Regions from separate parts of the Paenibacillus swuensis genome, predicted to be linked through region 2. Evidence: riboswitches for the same ligand, from Rfam matches in the RefSeq annotation. Region 2 holds a riboswitch; the other holds the start of a gene.
What was found. A riboswitch is a leader RNA that binds a small molecule or an ion and turns the genes downstream of it on or off. The one in region 2 is predicted to bind cyclic di-AMP.
Positions count from the first base shown of each region.

Region 1 (5,227 bases), 1.5 Mb from region 2:
AATTGAGCCAGGGCAGACGATCGCCTTTGTAGGGATGAGCGGCGGCGGAAAATCTTCGCTTATATCCTTGCTTCCGCGTTTCTATGATATCCAGGAGGGAACGATTTCCATCGATGGTCACGATATTCGATCCGTCACGATTCATAGTCTTCGAAACCAAATCGGAATGGTGTTGCAGGATAATCTGTTGTTTAGCGGTTCTGTGCGCGAGAACATTCTCTTTGGCCGGCCGGGCGCCTCGGAGGAGGAAATTTACGCGGCGGCCGAAGCGGCCAATGCTCATGACTTCATTCTTAGCTTACCGCAGGGGTACAATACGGAAATCGGCGAGAAAGGCGTTAAGCTTTCCGGCGGACAGAAGCAACGGATCGCGATAGCGCGGGTCTTTCTGAAAGATCCGCGGATTCTTGTGCTTGATGAAGCGACATCCGCCTTGGATCTGGAATCCGAACATTTGATCCAAGCTTCGCTTGAGTCTCTTGCGCGTGACCGAACCACGTTGATCGTAGCTCATCGCTTGTCCACCATTACGCATGCGGATCAGATTGTACTGGTGGAACATGGTGAAATTACGGAACAAGGAACGCATGAGGAGCTGATGCGTAAAGACGGAGCGTATGCCAGGCTGTTTAATGTACAGATCTTAAACGATTAAGTGTGAAATAAAGCTCCCTGTCCCGATTGTTCGGGACAGGGAGCTTTATTTCAGTGTGAGACTTAATAAGGTACGCCTACAAGAATTAAACGTAAAGATACATGATCATTGGGGTTCAACTGTACGAACAAGGAGTTGCCGGAGATGAGTCTGCCGTTCACGCGCAGTTCATAAGCAACGCTGCTTCCGATAGGGACCCCGGATACGGACCGGATGCGGCCGCCTACGCCGAATTGTACCTGGCCGGTATTTTGCAGGGCTTGGTACAAAGTCAACCCGGGATAATACCGAATGCGGTAACTATTCCGAATATAAGGATAGGCCTGACCGCCGTCGATGACGACAGTTACAAAGGGGTTCTGCCCCGGGAACGGCGGTGGAGGAAACGGACCGGGTCCTGGACCCGGACCCGGAAACGGCGGTGGAGGGAAAGGCCCTGGACCCGGACCTGGCCCTGGACCTGGGAATCCGCCGCCTCCCGGAAACCAGCCTAAGCCAGGTATATATATACCTCCGCCAATAATGCCGCCGCCGATGCCGGTTGTGCCGAATTGAGTTTCTTGCGTCGGAACTATTCCGCGTTCTTGCGAGAATTCAGAATCGTAATTTACCATTGTGCATAACTCCTTTACCGGTAGTCAGTCATGGTATACGATATGCGGGCTATAGCGGATGGGTGTTTGTACCTGTTCGCATTACCATTATTTAACCAATGAAACGCTTCCGAAGTCATGTTAAGCTGTTTCTTGTCCGAGAACACAACATAAAGGCCGAAGCTCTTAATGAAGCACGGGGAACCCATGTATTTGGATTTGGGGTGAAGCCGATCTTTCCGCGGCGGGGCATTCTCTTTTCGTCCTAACCCGACAGCTAACCTCGCAGGCCAATTCGAAGGGAGAAGGATTTTATGAAGTCTATGGACTTTAAGAAACTGGCTTTAACAGGTATTATTGCTTTAACTCCAATTTTGGGAGCAGGCGCAGCGATGGCTGCAAACGCGAATTATACGGTGGCAACACAAGATACAATGTATCTGATCGCTAAACGGAACGGTGTCAGCTTAACCGCGTTAATTCAAGCGAATCCGCAAGTGACGAATCCGGACATTATTTGGCCGGGGATGAAGCTTAACATACCGCAAACAGGACAATCTGTTACACAACCGAACACGAACATTCAACAACCGTCTGCCAACAAAGGGTCTTTGGAACAGCAAGTCGTTACGCTTGTGAACCAAGAGCGTGCTAAAGCGGGTTTAAGTCCTTTAGTTTCAGACGCGCCATTGGCGAAAATGGCTTATGACAAAGCCGTTGACATGGAAAACAATCGTTATTTCGATCATAATTCTCCGACGTACGGATCTCCGTTTGATATGATGAAAACTTACGGAATTCAGTACAACACGGCCGGCGAAAATATTGCAACAGGTCAAACTAGCGCACAACAAGTGATGACGGATTGGATGAACAGCCCGGGACACCGCGCGAACATCTTAAACAGCGGCTTCACGAAGATCGGTGTAGGCTATTATCAAGGTGAGTGGGTACAGGAATTTATCGGATAATTTCATAATATGATCATGAAAGACCGTCCTTGGCGGTCTTTTTTCTTTAGATGCAGCGCTAAATTGTTTCATTTGTGATTTATGTGGTTAATACTTTTAGATGGTCGAGGACCAAATCCATTTAAAGGGTGTGTTCAATATGGTAAACACAATTCATTTGCACCGTTCCGGAGAGCACGTTCTGGAAGCGGGCACCTATATCAGCGAGAACGGCGTGAAAAGTCAATTTTCAACGGGAGCTACGTTCCCGGCATGTCCTGCGGATGACACGCCAACCACCTGGAGACACAGTGAGCACGAGCATCGTACGGGAGACCGCGTGACGGAGACCGGCGAATATATATGTTCCGCAGGAGAGACAAGATCATTCGAGAAGGGTGCCTACTTCCCGGTTTGTCCCGTTAGCGGTGAAGGTACGCTATGGAAGCATGTGTAACATCTAATTAAACGGAGAGTGCCCTGGGGGCGCTCTTTTTTTGCATTCCGTCTGTTTTGCATGTAGAATAGGTGGGTTAGTCCATACTATAGATATAATGGAAAGGGGATCATCAATGGTGACGTTAGGGGCAAGAGTATTCAAAACGGGAGTCGCTGTCGCTCTCGCCCTGTATGCCAGCACTTTGCTAGGCTTGAATCCTCCAATCATAGCAGCCGTTGCTGCCTTATTCGCCATGCAGCCGTCCATATACCGGTCTTGGCGCTATTTCCTTGAACAGCTTCAAACGAATACCATAGGCGCTACGTTGGCTTTAATCGCCGGTTATTTCTTTCAGAACAATCCGATTGCGATCGGAGCAACATGTATTTTGGTCATCGTCGTTTGCAGGCAGCTTAAGATGGAAGATTCAATTGGATTAACGTTGGTTACGGTTATTGCAGTCATGGAGGCGCCGGGACATTGGACATTTGCGCTCAACCGATTTACGCTGACGATTATCGGTATCGTTTCTTCATTCTTAATCAATATACTGTTTCTGCCGCCCAAACCGCAGGGACAATTTTTCGCAACAGTACAGCAAGTGTTTATCGACTTATCATTATTGCTGCGTACGCTCATTTCCAATGAAATCAAGGAAAGCGTGTTCCAGGAAGAGAAAGATAAGCTGGAAGGAGCTATACGTTCCCTGGACGGAAAATATAAGCTGTTTGAGGAAGAAGAAAAGAAGCTCAAGCAACGCAAGTACAGTGATGTCCGATTGCTGGTGGTTTACAAGCAGATGTTGAACACGTTGCATAAAGGATACGAAATTCTGGAAGCGGCGGAGCAACACTATTTCCAGGCTTCAAGAGAGATTGAAACCGATGCGGATTTCGATCAGATTCTCGAGAAAGTCAATAAATACCACGAGCACGTTCTGCTTAAATTTGATGGCAAAATAAAACCGGACCACGCCGACCAATATACGATGGATGCTGATAATGAAGATTTTCTTCGTAAAATTATGGATGCCTACGCGGATCGCAAAGACGGCCGGTTAAGACTGGCGATCGTAGCCTCGGCTATATATGATTACGGCTTTCAGGTGAGCCGTTTGGAGAAGCTGGTGGATCATCATGTGCGGGATAAGGCTTAGGGATCAGGGGTAGGAAGAAATCAGTAGGATTATAGCATCGGTTTCATGATGAACATGATATAATATACGCTATGAGCCTCCGAGTCGGGACAAGGGTAGGGATTGTCTTCCTCTTTAATCACGCATCGGGGAGAAAATAACGGGGTGGTCAACCTTGACAGTACAAATTATTACGGACAGCGCTGCTGATTTGCCGCGGTCCCTGATTGAACAATACGGCATTGAGGTCGTTCCTTTAAGCGTTTCCGATGCTGCGGGCATTTATTCCGACGGAGGAACGTTGTTGCCTAAGCAATTATTCGATCGTATGCGAGAAGGACATGTTTATAAAACAGCTCAAGTTTCCATCGAACAGTTCCATAAGGCTTTTAGCGCCATAGCGGTTAAAGGGCTACCTGCCGTGTATGTGGCCTTTTCCTCGGGATTATCCGGCACATATCAAACCTCGTTGCTTGTAAGGGACATGGTGAAAGAGGAACATCCATCGCTCCAATTGGAAATTATCGATACCAAATGCGCATCGCTCGGTTTCGGGCTTGTCGTGTTGCGCGCGGCACAGGCGGCGCAAGCCGGCAAATCGGCGGCCGAAGTGGCGGCGGTGGCTGCAGAAGCGGCGTTACATATGGAACATATTTTCACAGTGGAAAATTTGGAGTATTTATACCGCGGAGGGCGCGTCAGTAAGACCTCAGCATTTATCGGCGGTTTATTGAATATCAAGCCGGTGCTGCATATGGAAGACGGTAAGCTGGTGCCGCTGGAGAAAGCGCGCGGACGTTCCAAGTCCCTCAGCAGGCTTGCGGAATTAATGGAGGCCCGAGGCGCGTCTGACTTAAAGACACAGACGATCGGCATTTCACACGGCGACGATGAAGCTACCGCGCAGGCGTTGCGACGCACGATTCAAGAGAAATTCGGTTGCACGGATTTCGTCATTCATTCGATCGGTGCTTCGATCGGCGCTCATGCGGGTCCTGGCACCATCGCATTATTCTTTCTAAATAAAGCGTTATAACCAAGGTGCAATTTGCTGATTCGTCGGCAAATTGCCCTTTTTTTCATAGCATTCTTGTTACATTCACGTTCAGGATACATTATACTAGGGTAGTGCTTTATACTTTTTCAGGAGGAACATGCATTGTTATTTCAATACTATCCGGCTCCGGCCCATAACTACAAATATGAGCTTCACAAAGATATGAATTTTTCGGCGGCTCACTTTATTCCGGCTGCTTCCGCAGGGCAATGTGCGAGAATGCACGGGCATACGTACGTGGCTGACATTACTGTTGCCGGCAATGAGCTTAATGAAGCGGGCTTTCTTGTGAATTTCTCGGATCTGAAGAAACTAATTCATGGCCGTTACGATCATACGTTATTGAACGATCATGAAGAGTTTACAGGTGAAAGCAGCTCCGAACCTGAACGGTATCC
Region 1 covers NZ_CP011388.1:4,356,472-4,361,698, reverse strand. Annotated here, with positions in the region: gene SY83_RS19680 (ABC transporter ATP-binding protein) at 1-655, shown strand, start outside; gene SY83_RS23390 (hypothetical protein) at 718-1,269, opposite strand; cyclic di-AMP (ydaO/yuaA leader) riboswitch at 1,414-1,555, shown strand; gene SY83_RS19670 (CAP domain-containing protein) at 1,572-2,219, shown strand; gene SY83_RS19665 (hypothetical protein) at 2,359-2,655, shown strand; gene SY83_RS19660 (FUSC family protein) at 2,774-3,793, shown strand; gene SY83_RS19655 (DegV family protein) at 3,948-4,808, shown strand; gene SY83_RS19650 (6-pyruvoyl trahydropterin synthase family protein) at 4,932-5,227, shown strand, end outside.
Region 1: it holds a riboswitch for cyclic di-AMP, as region 2 does, so the genes downstream of both, SY83_RS19670 (CAP domain-containing protein) here and SY83_RS03435 (hypothetical protein) in region 2, are expected to answer to the same signal.

Region 2 (5,227 bases):
GTGCTTAGGCGAAGTGTAAATAAATTGGGATTTAATAGGTTTTTCGATTAAAAAAGTTTATAAGATCTTCCCAAAACTGAAAGGAGCAAATCCATGTCTAATGTACTCAGACAACAATACGAATATCTCAGGTTAACCCGAGAAGTGCTGTTCGCGTTTCTGGAGGAGATTCCCCTAGAGAAACTGCAATATTCGGAGCCGGGTTCCGGCAGAGACAGCATCATTACACTCCACGTTCACGTGGCCGATTGTTACCGGAACTGGCTGGAGCGGTTCGGGCTTAAGCGTACAGTTGTATATGCAACGGATGAGGAAATTCAACAATATGATGTAAACCAGGTACGGGCTTGTTTTAAAGCTGTGGACGAGCTTGTTCTAAAGTTCATCGAAGAATTCGAGGACCGCTGGCAAGAAACGATCGAGAACCAAGTCAGATGGCAAAAAGAACCCTTCCGCACAACCCCGCTATGGCTGTTAACCCACACCGAGACTCATGAATTTCACCATAAGGGACAGATTGCATCCATGGCTCGGCAATTGGGCTATATTCCTCCGGACACTGATTTGGCGAGTCTAAATTTATAACCTTATTTGATTACATCTACACGTTCAAAAGGTACCGGGCCGCCTCCGTAATACGGTCGTACGTGCTTTTGCGAATATACTCCTTCTGGTCTAACTGCTGCTCATGTTCGCTGGCGGTGTAGTAGGCGTGGCATGCCCGGCGCGTAGTCGCGGTGCGATTGGTGGTGCCCCCGTGCCACACATGCGCGTTGAAAATCGCCACGCTGCCGGCAGGCGCCAGAATCAGCTGCTGATCCGGATGTTCACCTTGCGGATCGCTCATGTAGTCACCGGGCGAGCCTGCTTGGTGTTGTGTGCCGGGAACGACCCGGGTGGCGCCGTTATCGGCTGTGAATTCATCGATGAGCCAGATGGAATTGACCACATGGAAAGGCTCGCCCTGCGTCCTCGCACCCCAGTCCGCATGCAACGCTTGATGACCCTGACCTGGAACAGCATCCCGCGCATTCAGGGAAGATAGATTAAATTCTCTTTTCAGAATATGATAAACCCCCGCCAACACCTTCGGGTGGGTATACATCCGGTCGAATACCTCTCCCTTGTTTACCAAGTCGGCTAATCTCCGTGTACCGGTTTCCTGATGAACCTCCATCCCCGCCGACTGGCCTTCTCTGCGCATTAACGTTTCATAAGATTCGCGCACCTGATGAATCCAATCAGACTCCATAATACCCGTGAGCAACAGGAATCCTTGCTCGTCCAGTTGCTTCTTTTCCTGCTCCGTTAACGTGTGGTCCGTAACGTCTAATGATGTCAGCGCCTCTTCAATATTGCGAATGCCGTTAATCATAGTCATGCTTGACACGCTCCTTCTATTTGAGTGGATTCCTGATCTAATCTCATCATATAATGGGAAGGAGGCGCAGACCATTTCGATTGTTGCGCATCTTCCTATGGATTATTGCGATTTATATAAAGTAAGGTGGACCCTCCGATGGACTTATCCGTGATTGAAGAGCGCTCCAAACCCAAGGTCATCTATGCAGGTGTCATCCAGCGGCAGCCGGGCGATCCTTTCATATTTCCGTTGCATCGCCATGAGGATCATTCAGAGCTGCTTCTGATCCTGGAGGGCCGGCTTACGTTTAAATTGAACAATCTGGAGTATACGGTTGGTCCCCGGACGGTCATTTGTTATCCGGAAGGGGCTTGGCATGAAGAAGCTTCACGCGGGGAAGAAGGCTTCCATATGATGTATCTGGGCTTTTCCGGCTTGCAGCTGCAAGGATTGCCGCCGAATCATCTGGCTGACACCCAGACGTCCCCGGTCATTCCTCTGGCTGGTTTGGAGGGGCGGGTAAGGCATTATTTTGACCAAATATGGGAAGAACAGAACAGAATGATGCCTGAAGCACAGTGGATTTCGAATCAGTGGATGGGTACGCTTATCGGGACACTCTGCCGGCGGATGCATCACGATAACGCCAAGCATCAAGCACAAACACAAGATCATAAGCAGACGACAGATCCGGTAGCTTCAGCGAAACGTTACATACAAGAGCAATATCACGAACCGCTGACGCTGAAAGACCTTGCGAGAAGGACTTTTCTAAGCCCGCATCATCTGTGCCACCGATTTAAGGAAGAGACCGGAATCAGCCCTATTCAATATTTGATCCGTTATCGAATGGATGTGGCGAAGCAATACCTCACCCACACGGACTATCGAATGGACCGAATCGCGGATCTGGTCGGCTACCAAAGTGACACCTATTTTCAAAGCGCGTTCAAGAAGTGGACCGGTTTCACACCGGGCGAATACCGCAAATTACAATCGGAAACAGGGCTATAGCAGGATTGACATACTATTCCATTCGTTCTAATATAAACATACGCTTAATCTCTGGTCCGATGGATCATGAAGAGCGGGGGAACCATTACGTGGGGCGAATCATTCATGACCTGAATGTAGGGTACCATCTTACCCGAGTCCGTCAGCTAACCTCGTCAGCAGTAGATGGGTCTGATTAATGTTTAGTTGAACTCCGAGACCCTTGTTTTAAGGGTCTTTTTGCGTTTGAAACGACCCGTACGCGTGAACATAGATCGAATCCAGAACAGAAGGAGGCTTGCCTTATGGCTGAGGTGAAAAGGATAACAAATTTCGACAATTACACGATGATTCCCGAACCGGACAAGGAACAGCTCCGAAAGATTCAAGATAAGTTTAGTTACAGGTTAAACGACTACTATGTAAATCTGATTCAGTGGGAAGACCCGAAGGACCCGATCCGCAAGCTGTTAGTTACGCCTAGCGAGATCCTGTCCGAATACGGGATGATGGATGCGAAGGGATACAGCCTGGAACAGGCGCCGGGCTGCATGGTGATTTATCGAACCACGGCATTATTGAGTATCACAGAGGATTGCGGAGCAGAGACGTTACCTGGATTGAAATATATCGCAGCGAATACGGAAATCAACAGCGTCATTATTACGGGCGCGGACAGCTTCAGACCTGCCACGGAACGGTTGCACCAGCTGCTTAGCCGTCTGCGCGACATGAAGCATGTGCATGTGATTCGTCTGCGCACGAAGATGACGTCGTTCAATCCGAAGCGAATTTCGGAGGATATGGAGCTTCTGTACACGCTTCATGATTTCTCCACGCCGGAGCAACGAATTTACATCTCCAATCATGTAAATCACCCGCGGGAGCTTACAACGGACGCGATCCGGGCTTTCCGGGCGCTACATGACGCGGGGGTTATTCTCAACAACCAAACTCCGATTCTTAAGGGTGTCAATGATGATCCCGTTGTACTGGCAGAATTATTAGATAAGCTGTCCGGCGCGGGAGTAACCCCTTACGACTTCTTCGTCAACCGGCAGGTCAAGGGAAATCACGAGTTTGTACTTCCGCTGGAGGAAGTGTATCAGATCGTGGAAGAGGCCAAGTATCGGACTGTAGGTTCCGGCAAAGGGGTACGTCTTTCCATTAATCATCGATCCGGCAAAATGGAGATTATGGCGATTAATCAAGGGAAAGCATACTTGAAGTATTATCGGTCCCGGAATGACCAAGAGGGCATCCTCATTCTCGATTGCCCTCCGGGCGCCACGGAGCTGGATGAGCTTCAAAATGACGAGTTGGCTCGGCGGAAGCTTCAGCGCAATGCGGCAACAGAACCGCTCGCATCTGAAAATTCCGATTCAGAGACATCCTCTGAGATTGGGGTTCTCTAGAATTTCACGATTGCACGATCCCATGGGGATCATAAAGCAGCACATAGGTGTTGAAAGCACCGTTAATACATGGAAACGTCCGGACCCGCTTAAAGCCGAAATGTTCATAGAGTGAAGCGTTAAACTCCGTTTCGGTCTGCAGCACACAGAACGTTCCGCTTTCCCGGGCTTCTTGCAGAGCCGAATGAATTAATGGACTGATTTTCCCTTGTCCTTGATAGCGCGGATGAACAGCTACCGCGTCGAGGACCAGAAAATTGCGATGATGTTTATAGTAAGGATCGAGAGCTGAGGATAATTCCTTCAGCTCTTTTGCTTTCATATGAAACTGAATCGGGGAAACCTGCAGAAATACACGCGGTAAGCGAACAAGCAACTTGAGCGCAAGCAGGGGGAGCGAGTTCCGGGCGCGGATGGTCCCTGCTTTGCGTACACAAATAATACCTTCCACTTCATCCGAAGACACGTAAACGGTACCGACCGCATGGAGCATCTGGATCATGATCGGAAAGACCATGCTTAACACTTTGCGGCGCTTAACGGGCTCCGGAAATAAGTGAACAAACATCGGCGAATCCTTGAAAGCTTCCGTCAATGTGTCCCCCGCCAGACGGTGATGATGCTTCTGCATTGGCAATACGGCTTCGTACATATTGTCCTCCTATTCAACCCGAATTAACTCTACAGTTAAACATACTTGCCCGAGGCGAAATCTATGCCCGGCCACCCACCCGAAAATTTTGAACCATCTCCCGTATATAGCAGAAAATCGTTGAGTCTCCAGCCCTTATACTGAAAACAAATCAACAGGGAGGAGGCGGCCATCCCCTATGGAGGTCCCGAAAAGCACCACGACCGGCCATTCTCATCAACGCCGACAGCAACGCTCACGATCATCGATGGATTCATCCATAAAATTGAAACGCCCTGCCCGGCGAATTCTCAAAAATCTACGGGCCTACAAAGCGCTCTATCTGCTTCTGATCCCGGGCTTGCTTTACTTTACGATCTTTAAATACGTGCCCATGGGCGGCGTCATTATCGCGTTCAAGGATTACAACCTCACCGACGGCATCTGGGCAAGCGAATGGGTTGGGCTGGAACACTTTCAGCGGTTTTTTGAAGGCGTTTACTTTAAGGACATTATGACGAACACCCTGATTATCGCTTTTTACAAAATCGTATTCGGCTTCCCAGCCCCCATTATCTTGGCGCTCATGCTGCACAGTGTGAAGGCGGAATGGTTCAAGCGCTCCATTCAAACGATTACGTACCTGCCGCATTTCATCTCTTGGGTCATCATTTACGGGCTCATGCTCGCGCTGATGGCGCCGGGAGAGGGACTGTTTAACCTCCTGCTTAAGGAATACGGATACAATCCGATTTCGTTCCTTACGGAGTCCTCGTGGATCCGGTTCCTGCTGGTATCCTCGGATATCTGGCACGGCATCGGCTG
Region 2 covers NZ_CP011388.1:802,340-807,566, reverse strand. Annotated here, with positions in the region: gene SY83_RS03455 (DUF4362 domain-containing protein) at 1-51, shown strand, start outside; gene SY83_RS03450 (DinB family protein) at 94-585, shown strand; gene SY83_RS03445 (phytanoyl-CoA dioxygenase family protein) at 602-1,381, opposite strand; gene SY83_RS03440 (helix-turn-helix transcriptional regulator) at 1,520-2,377, shown strand; cyclic di-AMP (ydaO/yuaA leader) riboswitch at 2,409-2,553, shown strand; gene SY83_RS03435 (hypothetical protein) at 2,662-3,771, shown strand; gene SY83_RS03430 (GNAT family N-acetyltransferase) at 3,776-4,423, opposite strand; gene SY83_RS03425 (ABC transporter permease) at 4,602-5,227, shown strand, end outside.